DNA from 3 places in the Brevibacillus schisleri genome. Region 2 is predicted to be linked to each of the others. Evidence: riboswitches for the same ligand, from Rfam matches in the RefSeq annotation. Region 2 holds a riboswitch; each other region holds the start of a gene.
What was found. Region 2 has a riboswitch for lysine ahead of dapD (2,3,4,5-tetrahydropyridine-2,6-dicarboxylate N-acetyltransferase). Riboswitches for the same ligand answer to the same signal wherever they lie in the genome.

Region 1: linked by a shared signal. The riboswitch ahead of ACUUHJ_RS06300 (amino acid permease) and the one ahead of dapD (2,3,4,5-tetrahydropyridine-2,6-dicarboxylate N-acetyltransferase) in region 2 are both predicted to bind lysine.
Region 3: linked by a shared signal. The riboswitch ahead of ACUUHJ_RS09215 (aspartate kinase) and the one ahead of dapD (2,3,4,5-tetrahydropyridine-2,6-dicarboxylate N-acetyltransferase) in region 2 are both predicted to bind lysine.

The regions. Positions count from the first base shown of each region.
Region 1 covers NZ_JBVNDM010000001.1:1,224,978-1,231,519, reverse strand. Annotated here, with positions in the region: gene ACUUHJ_RS06320 (alpha/beta fold hydrolase) at 1-303, opposite strand, end outside; gene ACUUHJ_RS06315 (inositol monophosphatase family protein) at 483-1,283, shown strand; gene ACUUHJ_RS06310 (CGNR zinc finger domain-containing protein) at 1,315-1,872, opposite strand; gene ACUUHJ_RS06305 (DinB family protein) at 2,041-2,535, shown strand; lysine riboswitch at 2,620-2,805, shown strand; gene ACUUHJ_RS06300 (amino acid permease) at 2,919-4,367, shown strand; gene ACUUHJ_RS06295 (hypothetical protein) at 4,585-5,448, shown strand; gene ACUUHJ_RS06290 (hypothetical protein) at 5,597-5,785, shown strand; gene ACUUHJ_RS06285 (hypothetical protein) at 5,782-5,928, shown strand; gene ACUUHJ_RS06280 (TolC family protein) at 6,145-6,542, shown strand, end outside.
Region 2 covers NZ_JBVNDM010000001.1:4,342,876-4,349,417, forward strand. Annotated here, with positions in the region: gene ACUUHJ_RS20500 (hypothetical protein) at 1-392, opposite strand, end outside; gene ACUUHJ_RS20505 (N-acetyldiaminopimelate deacetylase) at 666-1,799, opposite strand; gene ACUUHJ_RS20510 (aspartate aminotransferase family protein) at 1,806-3,020, opposite strand; gene dapD (2,3,4,5-tetrahydropyridine-2,6-dicarboxylate N-acetyltransferase) at 3,035-3,745, opposite strand; lysine riboswitch at 3,837-4,026, opposite strand; gene ACUUHJ_RS20520 (flavodoxin) at 4,167-4,607, shown strand; partial or broken gene ACUUHJ_RS20525 (GNAT family N-acetyltransferase) at 4,676-5,226, shown strand; gene ACUUHJ_RS20530 (EcsC family protein) at 5,201-6,055, opposite strand; gene ACUUHJ_RS20535 (hypothetical protein) at 6,069-6,263, opposite strand; gene ACUUHJ_RS20540 (hypothetical protein) at 6,328-6,542, opposite strand, start outside.
Region 3 covers NZ_JBVNDM010000001.1:1,829,349-1,835,890, reverse strand. Annotated here, with positions in the region: gene sdhA (succinate dehydrogenase flavoprotein subunit) at 1-278, opposite strand, end outside; gene ACUUHJ_RS09225 (succinate dehydrogenase cytochrome b558 subunit) at 298-909, opposite strand; gene ACUUHJ_RS09220 (YslB family protein) at 1,338-1,790, shown strand; gene ACUUHJ_RS09215 (aspartate kinase) at 1,840-3,081, opposite strand; lysine riboswitch at 3,313-3,500, opposite strand; gene uvrC (excinuclease ABC subunit UvrC) at 3,603-5,384, opposite strand; gene ACUUHJ_RS09205 (DUF2164 domain-containing protein) at 5,423-5,674, opposite strand; gene ACUUHJ_RS09200 (ABC transporter ATP-binding protein) at 5,799-6,512, opposite strand; gene ACUUHJ_RS09195 (ABC transporter ATP-binding protein) at 6,514-6,542, opposite strand, start outside.

The DNA of each region.
Region 1 (6,542 bases), 3.1 Mb from region 2:
CAATGGCATTCGTGCGAGAAAAACATGGTAGCCGGAGCCTGCCAAGGCACGGGCAATCGGTGCATAGCTCTCCGGTTTGACGAGTGCTCCCGGATATAAGATGAGTCCCGGTTCGCGTGACTCCCCGCCTTGGAAGATAATCCAGTCATTCGTATCCATGACCGTTATCCCTTCACCGCCTTGCATAGCCGTTAGTGCTGCCTGATCGGGCTGATATGGCTGCAGATACCATATAGCCAGACAAATCGCTGCAAGTGTCACCAATACAAGTGCCTGGAACCATTTTTTACGCGCTTGACTCATCCTACCCACCTCGTTTCCGCCCCTATGTATGATGCTACTTATTATGTCTCAAACACGCTGCACATGTGCATAAATTGTGAATCTCGACATTTCCGTGGTGTTGACGAACTGTTTTTTACATAGTAGTATTCAAAGATACTACTATTTTTTCACCAAAAAGAGAAGGGATGGGAATTGTTATGAATCTACAAGATGTGCAATTTTGCGAGGAGCTGGTAAGAAGTGCTGGAATGGAGCTGCTAGTGGAATTTGAAAAAGGCGCGTCCTGCCACAGCAAGGAAGCAATGGCTAAACGCTTTGAAGAGGTGAATCCCGTGGTTGAAGCTCGATTAAAGCGCTCATTATCCGAGCGGTTCCCCACCTATCAATTTTCTGACGCCGAATTCGATCTGGCTGCACAGGAAAATCCTGAATTCACAAGTCCTTATTGGGTGATAGATGCAATCGATGGAGCCGTTCACTTTCTACAAAAAATGCCGATGTGGGCTACTTCCCTCTGCCTGATTGACGGTGGACGCACGGTTGTTTCTTTTGTCTATGATCCATGCCGTGATGAACTGTTTACAGCAATTGACGGGCGTGGAGCTTTTTTAAACGGACAAAAAATCATTACTTCATCCAAATCGCTGCTGAGTGAGTGCATTCTAGGGACGCTCTTTGCTTCCTCCGAGCCGATGAACCTCTTGGTCGGAGAGTATACAGCAAATTCCTTGACGCGAGTGATGCCAGAAGCTTTTGCCACCCGCATGCAAGGCGCGGTATCACTCCATCTGGCCTATGTGGCGTGCGGACGACTCGACGGTTACTGGGAATACGGTGAAGGAGTGTATGATTGGCTTGCTGGTGCCCTTCTGGTCCAGGAAGCCGGAGGCAAAATTACGGATACACAGGGGACTGATTTTTGCTGGAAAAGCACAGGCATCGTAGCAGCAGGCTCGACCATCTACCCTCAGCTGATCCAATTGACCCCAGCTTCATAACGAACAAATAAAAAGGGTGAGCCTATGCGCATCACCCTTTCTCCTTTTTCCGCTCACGAAAACGGCGCACCTTCATCAGGTTTCCGCACATTTTGTCATCGCACCAGCGGCGCACCCGGTTGCGGCTTTCATCATAAAACACCCAGCGGCAATCCTCGTTGTCACATATTTTGATTCGCTCCAGATGCTGCGGGGCAAGCAGTTCCGCGAAAGAAGCAGCAATTTGTGCCATGACGAGGGGCCAGCTCTCTGCTTGGCTGGATTGCTTTTGCCTGTAGCCGCCCTCCTCATCTACATACAACACCTGCGTATGAAAAGGGGCGAGAGCCAACACTTTGTTCAATTCCGCAAGGTCCTCCTCTTGGAATCGGTCTCCACGGACAACGTCTTCCAGCATTCGTCTCAAACGCTCCCGCAATTGCAAAAGAGATGCAGCATACGCCTCATTCATCGGCAGCGGAGCGGTTAGCTTGTATGTTTGCAAAAAGGATGACAGCCATTCCTGATTCTCCAGGCGATTTTCCCAACGACCAGAACCGCGCCAATCCCGCCAATCACTATTTAAAAAATCGATACAAAGCCAGTCCATGTCATCCACTCTCCTGACGAAACCCTTCATTTTTCTCTCTTGTATGACCATACAGGATATGGTAATCTTTATTTGTAACCACCGTAACTCGATTAACTGGTTACACCCTCTTTTCTTATTGCTATTATAGCGTTTCATCAATCTGTTTCACAGACGAGGAGGAAGCGTATGAATCGGAAGGAATTGCTTTTGCACGGATGGGAATGTGCGTATGACAAGGAAGACTGGTATCCACCCCTAAAAGAAGTGCTTTCCGGAGTATCAGCAGCGGAGGCTAGCTGGCGCCCTGTGGGAGAAGCAGCCAACACCATCTGGGAAAACATCAGCCACCTTCTTTATTACAAAGAACGCCTCTTGCATCGTCTTTTGGGCACCGAATTCCCTAGCTCCGCGGAGACGAACGATGATACCTTCACCCCATCCGGTGGTCCCGCTGACGAAGACGCTTGGCAAGCTACCCTCTTGCGAATGGAAAGCGTCCACCGCCACATTCATGAACAGCTTTCCTTGCTGACGGATGAAGAGTTAAACCAGATGGCTACCTATACGCCCATTTACCAAAACGTCATGAGTCTTGTCTTGCATGATGCGTTTCATACGGGACAAATTGTCCAAATTCGCAAGCTGCAAGGCTCCTGGCCTGCTAGACGCTCATTTGACTAACAAAATTTCACATTGATTAATCCCGAACAATCCTTTATAGTTGAACAATCACATAATTTCATACATGTTATCCTCATCTTTCACGGTGGGGATAGAGGTCGCGGCTTTTATATCATCCTGTACGAGATTCAGAGAAAATCAATGACTCCAGGTAAGGAAAATCCGCCGAAGCTCATATCGCGTCTCTGTGCGATTGGGTTGGGGCTGTACTCGAAAGGGGCAGAACTGTCACGTTTGCATGCCAAGCAAACGTGGTGAGCTATCTTCAGTGAAGGCTTGGTGGGGATTGGATGATACCGCCCTATGCCATTTTTTTGGCTATGGCGGTTTTTTAATTTCCGACCTTCCTTCTCAAAAATCAAGAAAGGTCGTGCAAGCAGCTTATGTCACAAAATCAATTGCAACGTGGTTTGAAAGCCCGCCACCTGACGATGATCGCCATCGGCGGCTCGATTGGGACGGGATTGTTTCTGGCGAGTGGAGGCTCGATTCATTCCGCGGGACCAGGTGGAGCTTTAGTCGCCTATCTCGCTATTAGTATCATGGTTTACTTTTTAATGACCAGCTTGGGGGAAATGGCAGCCTTCATGCCTGTTTCCGGTTCGTTTTCGACGTATGCCACGCGGTTCGTCGATCCATCTCTCGGCTTTGCTCTCGGTTGGAACTACTGGTACAACTGGGCGATTACCATTGCCGTCGAGCTGTCAGCTTCTGCACTCATTATGAAATATTGGTTCCCGGATACCCCAGCGATAGTGTGGAGCGCTTTGTTCCTCGGATTGCTGTTTGCCTTGAATCTCCTGTCTGTGAAAGCCTATGGAGAATCTGAATATTGGTTCGCCTTGATTAAAGTAGTAACGGTTATCATCTTTATTATTGTCGGTGTGTTGATGATTTTTGGCATTATGGGTGGTCAAGCTGTTGGCTTCCAAAACTTCACCAAAGGCGACGCGCCATTCAATGGCGGCTTCATGGCCCTGCTCGGTGTCTTTATGATTGCCGGATTCTCTTTCCAAGGAACAGAATTGGTTGGTGTAGCAGCTGGGGAGAGCGAAGACCCTGCCCGCAATATTCCGAAGGCCATCCGTCAAATTTTTTGGCGCATCCTGCTCTTCTACATCCTCGCTATTTTGATCATCGGGTTGCTGGTTCCATACGATAATCCAAATCTGATCAGTGGCGACATTACGGATATTGCGATCAGTCCGTTTACGATTGTATTTGAAAATGCCGGTTTTGCTTTTGCAGCATCCGTCATGAACGCGGTTATTCTCACGTCTGTATTGTCTGCTGGTAACTCTGGCATGTACGCCTCTACACGCATGCTGTGGAACTTGGCGAAAGAAGGAAAAGCACCAAAATGGTTCGTAAAAGTAACAAGTAACGGCGTACCGATCAATGCCTTGATCTTGACTGCGCTCATCGGCGCCCTTGCGTTTCTGTCCTCACTGTTTGGGGAAGGCGAAGTCTACGTATGGCTTTTGAATGCGTCCGGTATGTCAGGCTTCATCGCTTGGCTGGGCATTGCCATTAGTCACTACCGTTTCCGCAAAGCGTTTATCGCTCAGGGCCGAGACTTAAGCGAATTGCCTTATCGGGCAAAGTGGTTCCCGTTTGGACCGATTTTTGCCTTCATCATTTGCTGTATCGTTATTTTTGGGCAAAACTACTCCGCATTCATCGGGGGAACGGTCGACTGGTATGGCGTCCTGGTCTCTTACATTGGCCTGCCACTCTTCTTACTCATTTGGCTCGCTTATAAAATCACGCAAAAGACCAAGCTCGTCCCTCTTGAACAAGTTGACTTCAGCATGGATGAACACACGAAATAATCGAAGAAAAATACGGACTTCCGTTAACTGAACGGGAGTCCTTTTTCATGTTTGCCAACCTATTAAAAACTGACCCAAAATAGCCGATAGTATAGAAAAGAAGCAATTGAGATCCGTTTCCTTCCGTTCTCACAACTCATACTAGTCATCTGATAAAAGGTAAACATGATCTCCTGCCTTCACGACTGAACATGAATCCATGTGAGGAGAGTAGAACATGCAAATCCAATCGTATTCCCGCTACCTACCCCCCCAGCTCCCAACTAGCCAAACTGCACCTAAAATGGTGACAGGAACTAGTCTGGAATTGCCCAAACCCGATACGGTAGACCTTCGTTCACACAAGGCACGCGAGCTACCTGCTGATGCCATCGAACATCACAGCGCCCAATTTTTCTTTAGCACTGAGATTAATGAGCGGTTGGATAAAATTTTCGCAGATAAGCCACCCGAGGCTCGCAAAGCCTTTGACCACATCCTGGAGCGAAACTTTTTCAACTCCCAATCCACCTACACTGATGAAGAAAGAGCTGCTTTGGTAGAAGTCGGTTTAACCCAAGGCAAATATTTGGCAGACCAATACATGGCTGATGAGAAAAATGCTGCTGAATTTTTGGATACCCTCCATCTGCTCGCAGGCGTTGCCAAAACACGAAAGGTTGACCCTGCAACTGGCAGTGTCAGCTACGTAGAGCTTCCGCAAAAACCACAAGGGGCGCCGAACGACTATGTTAATCCATCCAAGCTGATGGAGCGGTATGATCCGGAAGCCTACAAAAAAATGCAAGCCGCCACAACCAATCCAACAGAGAAAGTAAGCATGCTGATTCAATTCGTCAAAAAGCTGCAACATCGTCCAGACTGGATCACACAATACCGGAACGAACAAGCTACGCTTCTCTCCGATTTAAAAAACACAAAAATCACTAACCGCTTCGAGAATATAAATACAAAGGACACCACTGAATTTGTTCGTCAAATGAATACACTCACTGAAGATGCTTCCTTTTCCGCGATCACACCATTGCTACAAGCGAATCTTGCTTCTTTTATGAAGAGCCTGGTCAAGAAAACGAGTTAACTGCACAAAGATGATCGGCACAGCCCCTCCCGAACTTTCTGGGACTGGGGCTGTTTTTTCTGGTGTAGTCCGAGTCCCGTTGCTTTTCCATTTAAGGAAATGTACAGGCAGGTGGTGGATATACTAACCCGTAAAGGAGGAGACGAACATGGATGACAATCGCGAAAACGACCTGCCTGATTTCAAGCAACTGGATGACAGACTGATCGCTCAACCTCCCACTAGTCCAATACTCGCAATCCGTACCAATCTGGACAAGGAACCAAATGACGTCGACAATCCGTATGTGCAGCAAGACTCTACATCCACTGGACAAAATAAGGGGGAAGCAAAATGACTGATCATACCTCACAGGAAAAGCCCGACATGGGTTATAACGGAAGCAATATGCATGGTTACTCCCTTACGCCAAAGGAAGGGACATTGAACCAAACTGCCAAGTCGGCTACGGAAAACAAAGAAAACAGGGACAAAGAATAGTACTTTTCCATTATGAAAAACAAATCCCCTTTGGGGAAACAGGCAGATGCTCACTTTGCCTTTTTCCGGAAGGGGATTTGTTTTGGGGTTCTGGCCAAGAACGTGGTAAAAAACATTTTTTTATTGACGAAATTGTATTGGAAATATATACTTTTCATGGATTTGATAATGAGAATCGTTATCAAATTCTTTTATATATAATCAGGAGGTTGCCCCATGAAATCCAGGCTCTTCAAACACATTTATAGTACAACTTTAGTCACTTCTCTCCTTACAGGTGGTGCACATTTTGCTCTGGCTGCTCCACTCGTGGCCACTGCGGAACAGACGGATGTTGCCCCTTTGTCGCTTAATTTCGCAGTCGAACAGGCAATAAAGAACAGTGTTGATCTGGAGCTGCTTCGACTTGAATTAGATATTACGAATTACGAAACATCTATCACACTAAGAGAAAAGGAAGAAATCAAAAAATCCGACGTCATAACTCTGGCTGATGCAAAAAAGAAATTCGAAGACGCCGCCAAAGCGATCAAAGAAGTGGTTGCCGATGAAGTCGCCCTGAATACGCAAAAAAACACCGTTCAATTGCAAGTACATAAAGCTTTCTTCGAAGT
Region 2 (6,542 bases):
ACGAGCTGCATGCGCAAGTCTTTGGCGATAGGCGCGTCATCAACCTCTACGAAAACGTTAAACGTACGAGGCACATTTTTATCGCTGTATCCTTTGACAGGGTTGCTGAAAACGACATTTTTATTGCGGGTCTGCTGAATCCCTTCGACCACAATAATATTTACGTTTGGCTTAATCACATGCAATTTGCCCGATTGCTGATCGTAATCGACGAAACCACCGAGCTTGTTCACTATTGATTCTACCGATTCAGCCTTGGATGCTGGCATTTCACTCGCTACAGTTTCCGCACCGAAAAATACGCGCATCGCACCTTCTCCCAGCGCAGTAGTGCTCCCCACCCCTGCTGCTACAGTCAACGCCAACAAGGCCGATAACCATGCTTTTTTCATGTCAATAATCCTCCTGTATGTGTGCGCGGCAGCGCTTGTTTTTCCGGAATTTCTTCTCCCTAGTTTATACGTTTGGAAAAGGAAATAGTTGTGCTGCCCTGATAAGTTTTTTCAACAATATCCACAATATCCACAAGCACAAAAACCTTAGGAAGAAAGACTTATACACAGAGATGTTAGTAACTACTTCTTACTCTTGACCAAAATACAGCTGGGAATGACAAAGTAAAAAGAGCGGCCATCCAGCCACTCTTTTTTTGCTCCTGACACCTGCTACTCCTGTTGCGAAAGCCAAGTAAAATACCGGGAGACCAGTCGAATAGCAACCTCGATCGCGTCTTCGTTGGGCTCAATTTTGGAATGGTGCAAGCCGTATGGCGTTTGCACACCCAGCCAGAATAAAAAGCCGGGGATTTCTTTCAAAAAGTACCCGAAATCTTCTCCGGTCATGGCTTCCTTGCAGGTGATGAGAGTTACATCTTCACATTGTGCCTGTACCCATTGCATGAAGTCTGTCGTTAGCTGCTCCTCGTTGTAAACCTGGCAGTAGCCAACGCCATAGTCAATCGTTGCCTGGCAATCAAAGCCTATTTCCACTCCCTTTACGAGAGATTCAATGCGACTCTTGACAAGTGCCATCGATTCCATCGAAAAGGTTCGAATCGTCCCTTCTAGCCTGGACTTCTCCGCGATGATGTTTTGCTTCGTCCCGCTCTCCAGCTTGCCAATCGTTACGACGGCAGAATCCAATGGATCGATATTGCGCGAAATAATCGATTGAAGCTGTGTCACCAGATGGCTTCCTGCAACCACCATGTCATTCGCCTTGTGAGGGAAGGCTGCATGCCCCCCTTTGCCGACCAGATCAATGTACAACTCAGAAGTGTTGGCAAACAAAATTCCTGACTTTGTTGCAATTTGACCAACTGGGTATTCTGGCGCGATATGCAGGGAAAAAATGCAGTCCGGTCGCCACTCTGCAAACTCTTCACTTTCCATCATCGGCCAAGCACCACCAGGGCCTTCTTCTGCCGGCTGGAAGAGGAACAGCAAATCATCTGCGATCGAATGCTCAGTAAAATGCGTCAGGAGGCCAAGAGCGATTGCCATATGCATGTCATGGCCGCAAGCATGCATATACCCTTGATGAAGCGATCGAAACGGATAGGACGTTTCCTCTACGATCGGTAGGCCATCCATATCCGTCCGCCAAGCAATTAGTCGTTTTGGCTTTGTTCCTGCCAGCTTGACCAAAATGCCTGTCCGCCACGTTTTAATCTCGATTCGCTCCTGAGGCAGCTTTTTCAAATAATCGAGCAAGTATTGCTGCGTCTTCACTTCAGCGAAGCCTGGCTCCGGTATTTGGTGCAAATCTCGGCGAATTTGTGTAAACAAGGAAGTCGTCATGGTCTACTACGCCTCCTTTTTCGTGCCTGTTCTTGCTGTTAATTGCTCCTCAAACACGGCAAGGAAACGGTCGACATCGGCTTTTGTCAACGTCAGTGGCGGAAGCAGACGAACAATCGTTTTCTGCGTCACGTCTACAAGGATTCCTTCGTCAAGCAATGCTTGCTGCAAGTGGCTTACCTCTTCTGGGGTGGAAGAGAGTGGAATTCCAACCATCAGGCCTTTTCCGCGAAGGGATTGCAGTTGATCTGGAAGACGCGTTCGTAACGCTTCCAAGCCCGACCACAGGTACGCAATCACTTCTTCTACATGAGCGATGAAGGCTGGATTAAGCAATTCGTCCAACACGACATTCCCCAGGGCAGCAGACAATGGCGATGGTGCGAATGTCGTTCCATGATCCCCCGGTTTGAACTGGTTCATCAGCTTTGGACCAGCGATGACACCGCCGAGAGGTAGCCCTCCCCCTATGCCTTTGGCGAATAGGATGAGATCTGGCGTTACGCCTGCATGCTCATAAGCAAACAGCTTTCCTGTTCTGCCCATTCCTGTCTGGATTTCGTCCATGACAAAGAGCATGCCTTCTTGTTCACAGATGGCAGCTACCTCTCGCAAGAACGCTTCTGTTAGTGGCACGACACCGCCGGAACCCAAGACTGGCTCCATAAGGACCGCAGCGGGTCTTGCCTCCTGGCAAATCGCTCGCAATCCTGCTGTGTCCTCCACATCCAGTTCATAAACAGGAAAAGCTGGCTGAGGAAAGTCTTGATAGACGTGAGCCTGCCTCGTTAGACGCACTGCTCCAAGTGTTCGCCCGTGAAAGCTGTTGCGTAAAACAACGATGCCTTCACGACCTGCTCCCTCGTTTTTCGTCCATTTGTGAATCAGCTTGATCGCAGACTCTGTGGCCTCCGCACCAGAGTTGGTGAAAAACACCTTACCGCTGATGCTGTTTGCAACCAAACGCTCCGCTAATCGAATAGCCGGCTTGTTTAAAAATACATTGGAAATATGCAAGAAGCGCTCTCCCTGCTCACGCAGAGCCTGTACAATGCGCGGATGAGAATGCCCCAAAACGTTTACCGCGAGTCCAGTAAACAAGTCGAGATAACTCTTCCCATTCGTATCGTACAAGTAATTTCCTTCGCCTTTCTCTATGGCAATCGGAAGTCTTTTATAAGAGGAGACGATATATTGTTCATCGAGCGAACGCCAGTCCATGTGCACTCTCTCCCTTACAGCTGACGTAGCTCCTGCTTGATCTCTGTCTTGGAACGAGTTTTTTCATCGATTTGCTTGATCACACGTGCAGGCGTTCCCGCAACGACTACGTATGGAGGTACATCTTCAATGACGACAGCACCTGCTGCAACAACAGCACCTTTTCCTACGCGTACACCTTCCAGAATGACAGCATTTGCTCCGATGACAACATCATCCTCGACAACAACTGGCTGTGCAGACGGCGGCTCGATAACGCCTGCGATAACCGATCCAGCGCCGATGTGGCAGTTTTTCCCGATGGTTCCACGTCCACCTACTACAACATTCATATCGATCATCGTACCTTCACCGATCACTGCACCGATGTTAATGGAAGCACCCATCATGATGACCGCATTGTTACCGATTGTCACTTGGTCACGGATAATCGCGCCTGGCTCAATACGCGCTTGAATCCCTTTTGTATCCAACAATGGAATAGCGGAGTTGCGACGATCGCTTTCTACTACATAATCTTCAATTTTGTCTACGTTAGCAGCGAGCACTGGCTCAATCTCTTTCCACTCACCAAAAACAACACCAGTCGGACCAGTAATGAAGGCTTTGGAGCTCGCACCAAAGTCGATTCCCTCCAGATTCCCTTTCACATATACCTTCACAGGTGTTTTCTTTTCGCTTTTTTGAATAAACGCGATAATTTCGTTAGCATCCATCATGTTCATTGTTACATCCTCCTCAAAATAACAGCATGGTAAATCAAAAAAAGCAATGAGTGCATTCGCTATCTCATTGCTTTTGATACTACGTAAGCAAATCATAAATAGCGCTCCACAAAAAGATGTAAGGTCCCTTGTGACAGGATGTTCATTTTTCATGAGACACCCCAGCCTGTGCTACGTAGGGGCATAGCATAAGCTTCGGCGCTTTAGCCTTTCTTCCTTCTCCTGCCCCCTGGCAGATTGCGAAAAGGCTTACTCTTCTTCGGCGCACCTCTATTTAGTGTATATTATATTGATTTTATTTAACTCTACCAAAATCAATGAAACGTGGCAAGATGAAAAAAGTTATTGACAACGATTATCATTTTCATTAATTTTATTTGTGAGAATGATACTCATTATCTAACTGGAGGTTTTACGTTTTATGAGCATTTTGATGGTATACGCGAGCATGACAGGGAATACACAGGAAATTGCTGAAGCAATTGCAGAAGGTATTCGTTCAACTGGTGCAGAGCTGGAGATAAAAGAAGTAATGGACGCGAATGCAAAAGAACTCGAGGCTTACGACGGAATCTTGCTTGGTGCCTACACATGGGGCGATGGCGAACTCCCAGATGAATGCCTGGATTTCTATGAGGAAATGGACGATATTGACCTCAGCGGGAAAAAGGTTGTTGCTTTTGGCTCTTGCGATTCCGCTTACGAGCATGTCGGTGCAGCTGTTGATATTTTGCTGAAAAAGGCGAGCGAGCGTGGCGCAGAAACTCCTCTGGAGGGTTTAAAAATCGAGCTTTCTCCTACAGCAAAAGAAGTGGAAACTTGCAAAGCATTTGGGGTATCGTTCGCTGAATTGCTCGGCTAATCGATGTTTCCCAAATACTCTGGCACATGCTATACTATCAATCCAACTTTTTAAGGAGGATTGATCTCATGTCACTACATACAGACGAGATTCTGTTACGGCCTCTCCACCAACAAGACGCAGCCGAGCTCCTAGAGCTTCGGCTGCGTAATCATGAATTTCTCCAACCATTTGAACCGAGATCCGCCCTGCTTCATTTCTGACCCTTCCAGCACAGCAAGAACAGATTTCGCAAGCACAGAATGATTTTGAACGTGGTACTGCCTATGCTTTTGGTGTATTCTCCCGTGAATCCGAAAAAATGATTGGACGTGTAGCGTTGTCAAATGTCGCACGCGGCGCATGGCAAAATGCGACGATTGGCTACTTCATGGATCAGGCCTGCAATGGCAAAGGCTATACAACACTAGCTGTAAATCTTGCCCTTCGCTTTGCTTTTACGGATGTTGGGCTACACAGGGTACAAGCGGCTGTCATTCCTCGCAACCAAGCTTCCATTCGCGTCTTGGAAAAAAACCGTTTTCGCCAGGAGGGGCTATCGTTACGCTATTTGCAAATTAACGGTGTATGGGAGGACCATCTCATCTACGCTCTTACTGCTGAGGAGTGGTCTGTGTAATCTCCATGCTCTTTTCAATCTCGCGCAGACGCTCTAGGATGCGCCGTTTGCGGTACAGCATCATCCCCGCTTCGGCGACATCCTTTACGGTTGAGCGATTCAAATACGCTCCGAACAAAATACCCGCAATAGGCACCATTTGAAATAACTTTTTCCACCCGAAGTTTTCTGTGTACGTAACCACGACTTCACGCCATCCCTGCAATTGTGCCATTACCTCTCTCTGCGCATTTGGTTCATCAAAGCGGGAGAGCTCAGCGAGTATCGCTTTTTTCCCTACGATGTCTGATGAAGCAAATTGCAAGCATTTGACGACAAACAGCCGCTCCCTCTTCTCTTCCGGTCGATAGCCATAGGCAAGTGCCATCTCTTGTAATACTTTTAGGGATGTCCCCATCAATAGCGGGATATCGATCGCAAGGGTAAATATCCCCCCGAAGCCAGTCGTCGCACCTTGTACTGTGGCAAAATTCGCACGTGAATCCTTCAGCTCCATTGCGACATCATTCATGATTGTAAGCGGTACAGCAGCAATCTCCTCCTTGCCAATGACAGAAGTACCGGATCCCTCTAACCGTTTGTCAAACCGCTTGTATATCGATTCAGCCTGCACCAAATAAGTCCCACCTGTCTCGAGAAAGGCTGCCATTTCATCTACGGCTTTTCCCAGCTTCTCCTGAACAAATGCAGGCGTAATCCGATCTAAGAGAACAAAAGGAAGTCTGCCAAGCTTTTCCCAGAACCACAAGTCGTTCTGGTCCTTCTCCCAGTCCTCCACTTCGCGTAAGGCCGTAACCAATGTCTCCCTAGACTCTTTCAACCCCAACAACCTCCCTGCCTGCTCACTCAGATTCTCCTCGCTTCCACTGACATTGGTTGCGCAAGATGGACTTGATATAGTCCTGCAACTCTTCTGGCGTGGCGTGGCAGACGAATTCTTTTTTATTTCTTACGATCCCCAGCTTCAAATGTTTCACTTGCTCTCCTTCGATCCGAAAGCCGAACTTTTCCAAGATTACCTTCTGTTCATTTGTCACAGAACTTCCTCCCCTTGTAGTCGAAAACCCCCATGCCAAAATGCAAGGGGGTTTTCCTATACTACTATTTCACTTCAATTGTAAGCGTCAATGTTTCATTATGCTCATTTACATCGTTTTTCTTCGTGTACTTTCTTTTGGAGTTGATAACCGTGCAGGTCTTATTGCTGAGCGTATTCGTTACCTTGATCTTGTATTCCCCAGGCTTATCCGTATCGATATACTTTTTCAAATTCAGTGATTCAAGCCCCTCACTATCGTCGCCATCACCTTTGCTGG
Region 3 (6,542 bases), 2.5 Mb from region 2:
ATGATGCCAGGTGCTGCATCGCACATTGCTTTAACTGGCGGTTGGTTTGCCAAGAAGTCTCCGCCATATACTGTATCGTCGAAGTGCTCCCATGTGGAGTCGCCTTCCCCTTTGGTATTTACCGCTCCGTTAATACCGCCCTGCGCACAGACAGAGTGGGAACGTTTTACCGGAACCAGGGAGAACAGCTGAACAGGAACGCCTTTTTCTGCTGCTTTGATGGTAGCCATCAAGCCGGCCAAACCTCCACCGACAATGATCAGTTTACCTTTTGCCATGTGTTTTGTCCCCCTATCCCTACAAAATGAAAGCCGACATCGCACGCAAGCCGATGAAGGTCACAATTACGAATACGCCCAAAGTCAGGAATGTTGCAATGCGCTGGGAACGCGGCCCAACTGTAATTCCCCAGTGAACCAGGAACGACCACAGTCCGTTGGAGAAGTGGAACGTCGTGCTAATAATCCCGATTGTGTAGAATACGATCATTGCAGGACTGCTCAAAATATTTGCCATCATGTCAAAATCCACATGTGCACCCATTGCTTTTTGGATGCGGGTTTCCCAGACGTGCCAAACGATAAAAATGAGGGTAATGACTCCTGTAACGCGTTGCCACAAGAACATTTGGTTTCGGAAGTAACCGAAGTTCCCTACGTTTTGCTTTGCTTGGAACGCAATGTAAATACCGTAAACAGCGTGAAACAGGATCGGGAGGTAGATGAAAACAAATTCAAGCACCAATACGAATGGAACATTTTCAATCAAACCAACTGTTTGATTAAAAGCTTCGGCTCCACGGGTCGCTTGGTAGTTGGCTGTCAAGTGAAACAGCAGGAAGAGCCCGATCGGAAACAAACCAAGAAGTGAGTGGAGCTTGTGACTGAGAAAGCTATGGCCTTTCGCCATACAATGGTCCCCCTTTCAATGTATGTAACTCTCAATTTTGTGAAAAACGTCAAGCATCACCGCAAGCGGTCCAAAACGGCTTCGACCGTTTTGATAGACCTTTCCCCAATATCCTAACCCATTGCCTCACCCATTAGACATAGCAAAACCACCACGATCATTTTATGAACGGGATCTTGACGCTGTTCACCAAATGACTGCGTTCACTAGATCAAATGAATTTGTCGGAATGTGTCAAAATACGAGAAAAAGTTGGGCAAAACTATGACCAAATCCAATTGTACTCTTGTCGACACAGAGCGTCAAGACAATCAATGTACTAAATACATTGATAGAATAACTTTGTTTAGTCCAGCTATTTTTTCTATTCCGATGTCATGAATGCGTGTCCCTCCTCATAATCTAGTAAAGACAGGAGGGAAGCACATATGAAAGAGAAGGATCAGCTTGCAGCACTGTTGCCGACAGAGACCATTCCCTACGCAGAGAGAATGAATATGCCCTATCTTGGCTATCATCTCCTACGCGAAACGCTTACTAGCACCCTGCTAGGCGATAGCGAAAACCATATACTCTATTGGATAGGAAAAAATATGGGCCGCCAAATCCCCATTCAATCTGCAACAGGCCCGATTATGCCTTTTATTCGGCTTGGATTAGGCCAGCTAGACGTCCTGGAGGAGAACGGGCAAACGATCGTCTATTCACTCACTCATTCCATTTTTAGCTATCAGTCTATAGAAAGACTAGGATGCAGTCTTTCCTTTGAAGCCGGGATCATCGCGGGTATGATTGAGCAGTGGAAAGAAAAAGAAGCGTTCAGCAAAATCGAAATGGAAAGCCCTTCGGACATACGCATCTCTGTACAAGTGGCGCCATGAACAAAATGCCCCCTCTACCTATAAGAAGGGAGAGGGAGCATCTATCTTTTTATACTCCGTGCACAACCGCGGTTTCCTCAACATCCAGACCATAGGCCGAATGAAGACTGCGAACAGCCAGCTCTGTCAAAGCTGCTGGAATGACGCAAGAAACCTTGATATCAGAAGTTGATACCATTTTAATAGAAATTTCTTTTTCTGCCAGAACGCGGAACATTTCGGCAGCTACCCCTGGATTGTTGATCATTCCAGAGCCAACAATGGATACTTTGGTCAAGCTTTCCTCGAAATCGACTTTTTCAAAGCCAAGCTCGTTTTTGTTTCTGTCCAGCGTATCCAGTGCTTTTTTCAGGTCATCTGCTGCAACTGTGAAAGAAATATTTGTAACAGTAGCATCATAAGAGCTTTGGATAATAATATCGACGTTCACTTGATTGTCCGCCAGCGTATTGAACAGACGGGAGAGCGTCCCGACCTTGGCAGGCATGCCGACAACCGTGATTTTGGCTACATCTTCATCGTGTGCAACTCCACTTACTACTCTTCCTGTTTCCATGTTGGCAACCTCCTCAACGTACGTACCATCTTCGGCAGTAAAGCTAGAGCGGACGACCAGCCTTACCTTGTATTTTTTCGCAGCCTCTACTGACCTAGGATGAAGAACCCCTGCACCGAGGTTCGCCAGCTCCAGCATCTCATCATACGAGATCGTATCCAGCTTGCTCGCAGCTGGAACCATTCGCGGATCAGCTGTATACACCCCGGACACGTCTGTAAAGATTTCGCATTTCTCAGCGTTCAAGCTGGCTGCAAGTGTAACCGCAGATGTATCCGATCCACCGCGGCCGAGCGTCGTAATTTCCCCTTCGTCACTGATCCCTTGGAATCCTGCCACGATCACCACACGACCACGACCGAGCTCAGATTGAATCCGCTCTGGATTAATCTGCTTGATCCGTGCTCTTCCGTGAATCGCCTCTGTGGTGATTCCAGCTTGCCAGCCCGTAAGAGAAATGGCATCGTAGCCTTTTGTATGCAAGGCCATCGACAAAAGCGCGATCGATACCTGCTCCCCCGTGGTCAGCAGCATATCCATTTCACGCTCGGATGGGTATGCGCTAATCTGCTTGGCCATGTCTACCAACACGTCAGTAGATTTCCCCATTGCAGAAACAACAACTACCACATCATGCCCTTCCTCTTTATAGCTGATAATTCGATCCGCAACTCGTAAAATTCGCTCAATGGTACCTACAGAGGTGCCTCCGTATTTCTGCACGATCAACCCCATGCGGCTTCTCTCCCTTTTTCTCATATCCAATATTGGTATTTATCTCGTATCGTATGGTTTTTCACTATTCTCTCTATAAGGAAAAGTCTTGCATTTTTATTTTACAAAAAAGGCACCGACAAGGAATAAGACCTGCCGCTGCCTACTGTTTCGACATACCGGTTCCTCCCTCCCAATACACGCGGACAACGAAGATTGACAGTTATCACCATCAAAACTCACATTGACACACCGTGAGATAGCTCTCCATCTGACAATTGGTCATTGTGCAGATGACAGTCCTGCATTTGTTCAACGCAGACCCAGCATGGAGAAAAGCGGGTTTCCCCCCATACTTCGGCGAATTCCCCTTTCCCGTCCCCTTCACAGATACCCGATCTCAGGGTGGTACTCTTGGTTTTCGCGCCTCTACCTCACTCCATAATGGAAGTGAGGCTAACTATTCTGTTTGAATCGGATTATATCATGAGTCTAAAAATGGATCAATTCCTTTTTAGAGCTTGTTTAAAAAGTCACACTGGCTATGTGTCCAGCTTGCGCAGATGCCCGATGATTTCTTTTGCCAGCTTGTCGCCGATTCCCAATTGGCGGAAGTCCTCAACGGTCGCCTCGCGCATTTTTTTCAACGAGCCAAAATGAGAGAACAACAGCTTCCGCCGCTTTTCACCAATACCCGGGATCTCATCCAACTGCGAGGAAAGCATTGTTTTTGTCCGGGATTGTCTGTGGAACGTAATAACAAAACGGTGGACTTCATCCTGGATACGCTGCAACAAATAAAATTCATAGCTATCACGTCTAAGATTTACAGGCTCTGGCGGATCTCCGTACATGAGCTGAGCAGTGCGGTGCTTCTCATCTTTCGCCAGACCACAGACAGGAATATAGAGACCTAGCTCGTTTTCCAGCACGTCCATAGCTGCACTGATTTGGCCTTTACCACCATCGATCACAATCAGGTCGGGCATTGGCTGGTTTTCTTTCAGCAGACGAGAGTAACGACGGCGAACGACTTCGCGCATGGAGCCGTAATCATCTGGTCCCTCTACGGTTTTGATCTTGAATTTGCGGTATTCCTTTTTGTCAGGGCGGCCGTCTGTAAACACAATCATCGCAGACACTGGCTCTGTTCCCTGAATATTGGAGTTGTCAAACGCTTCAATTCGATGAGGAACCGGAATCCCTAAAATGTGACCGAGATTGTGTACTGCTTGGACCGTACGAGCATCGTCCTTGGACATCAGCGCGAACTTCTCCTGCAAAGCAATACGGGCATTCTCGGTAGCCATCTTCACGAGCTCATGCTTTTTGCCTCTTTTCGGAGCATGGACTTTGATGCCCAACCACTCAGCCAAAAGCTCCGGTTCACTCTCTTGCGGGAGCAGTATTTCTTTTGGCAGCGCATTTTGCTTGTCGAAGTAGAACTGGCTCACATAAGACATGAAGTCCTCGGTTTCGCTTCCATAGTATGGAAAGGAAGTCGTCTGACGCTCGATCATCTTCCCTTTTCGCATATAAAACACCTGGATGCACATCCAGCCTTTTTCCACGGCAAACCCGATAATGTCGCGGTCTATCGTATCGGTGAACGTGATCTTCTGCTTCTCCATTACGGCTTCGATGCTCTTGATCTGATCACGATATTCCTTAGCTCGTTCGAACTCCATGTTTTCTGCGGCTTGCAGCATTTTTTCCGTGAGGGTTTGCTTCATTTCCTCATGACCACCATCGAGGAACTGGCTGATTTGATCCACCAAACGCTGGTTTTCCTCTGCCGATACCTCGTACACACAGGGCGCAAGACATTGTCCCAAATGGTAGTAAAGACAAACCTGCTTGGGCATATTGCGACATTTTCGCAACGGATAGAGTCGATCCAGCAGCTTCTTCACCTCGGAGGCATCTCCGGCATTCGGATAGGGCCCGAAATACTTGGCTTTATCTTTTAATACCTTACGGGTAATCTCCAGGCGTGGCTGCGCCTCGTTCGTAATTTTGATGTACGGATACGTCTTATCATCGCGGAGCATGACATTGTAGCGCGGGTCGTGCTCCTTGATCAGGTTGCACTCGAGGATAAGCGCCTCAATCGCTGAGGATACCACAATGTACTCAAAGTCCACGATCTCACTGACCAACAGCTGCGTCTTCCCGTTATGACTGCCTGTAAAATATGAGCGGACGCGGTTTTTCAGCACCTTGGCTTTTCCGACGTAAATGATTTCCCCGCTCGCATTTTTCATCAGGTAGCAGCCTGGTTTATCTGGCAGGACGGCCAGTTTATCTTTTAAGGAGCTGTTCATGGCTGCTCCCTCCTCTTTGCTCTATATCTGCCTAGCATCTATTTGTTCTTGTGGATTGGCTTTTCCAATACATACAGTTCATCTTCTAAGGAACTCATCCGTTCCATCAGCAGCTTGCGGCTGTCTTGCACCCCTTGATTGTAATAGAAGGGGCCGAGCTCTTTTGAAAAAAAGGCAATCAACTCTTCCGTCTCCAAATTGCCGAGTGTCTCCGACCGTTCTTCTTTAAAATAGCGTTGTACTTGATGAACAAGATATTCCATTTGCTCTCTCGTCAATTTGGTTGGCATCGTATCCGGCTTCCTTCCCATTTCGCATCATAAGAGAATATACGTTCTATCCTTCATAGTACCATGGAATCCATACGAAAAAAACTGCCGCCTCATTCCATGGCGACAGTTTTTATAGGCAGACCTAGTGTTTGCGACCGCCCAAATATGCTTCTTTTACACGCTCGTCGTTTAACAGCGCTACTCCTGTGCCGTCCAATACGATTTGCCCAGCCTCCAGCACATACCCGTAATCAGCGATTTTGAGGGCCTGCTTGACATTTTGCTCCACGATCAGGACGGTCGTACCTTCTGCATTGATTTCTTTGATCACCTTGAAAATGTCTGCCACCACAATGGGAGCCAAGCCCATTGACGGCTCGTCCAAAAGCAGCAGCTTCGGTCGAGACATCAATGCGCGGGCAATAGCTAGCATTTGCTGCTGACCACCAGACATCGTCCCTCCCAATTGGGAAAGACGCTCCTTGAGGATGGGGAACCACGTCATCATCTTCTCCATGTCGTCCTTGATGCCTTGTGCATCGTTGCGCTGGAATGCGCCCATCTCCAGGTTTTCCAGTACGGTCATCTTCCCGAGAATTGCACGCCCTTCTGGAACCAACGCCAGTCCGGCTTTTACGATTTGATGGGGTCTCGAACCCTCTATGCGTTGACCACAAAACGTAATCGTCCCTGCTTCAGGCTTCAGTTGACCTGCGATCGTACGCATAGTTGTGGTTTTGCCCGCTCCATTCGCCCCGATTAGCGAGACGATTTTGCCCTCCGGCACTTCCAGCGTTATCCCGCGAATCGCCTTGATTTGACCGTAGGAGGTCGTCAAGTTTTGTATGTTCAGCATCTTATTCGTCCTCCTTGCCGAGGTAGGCTT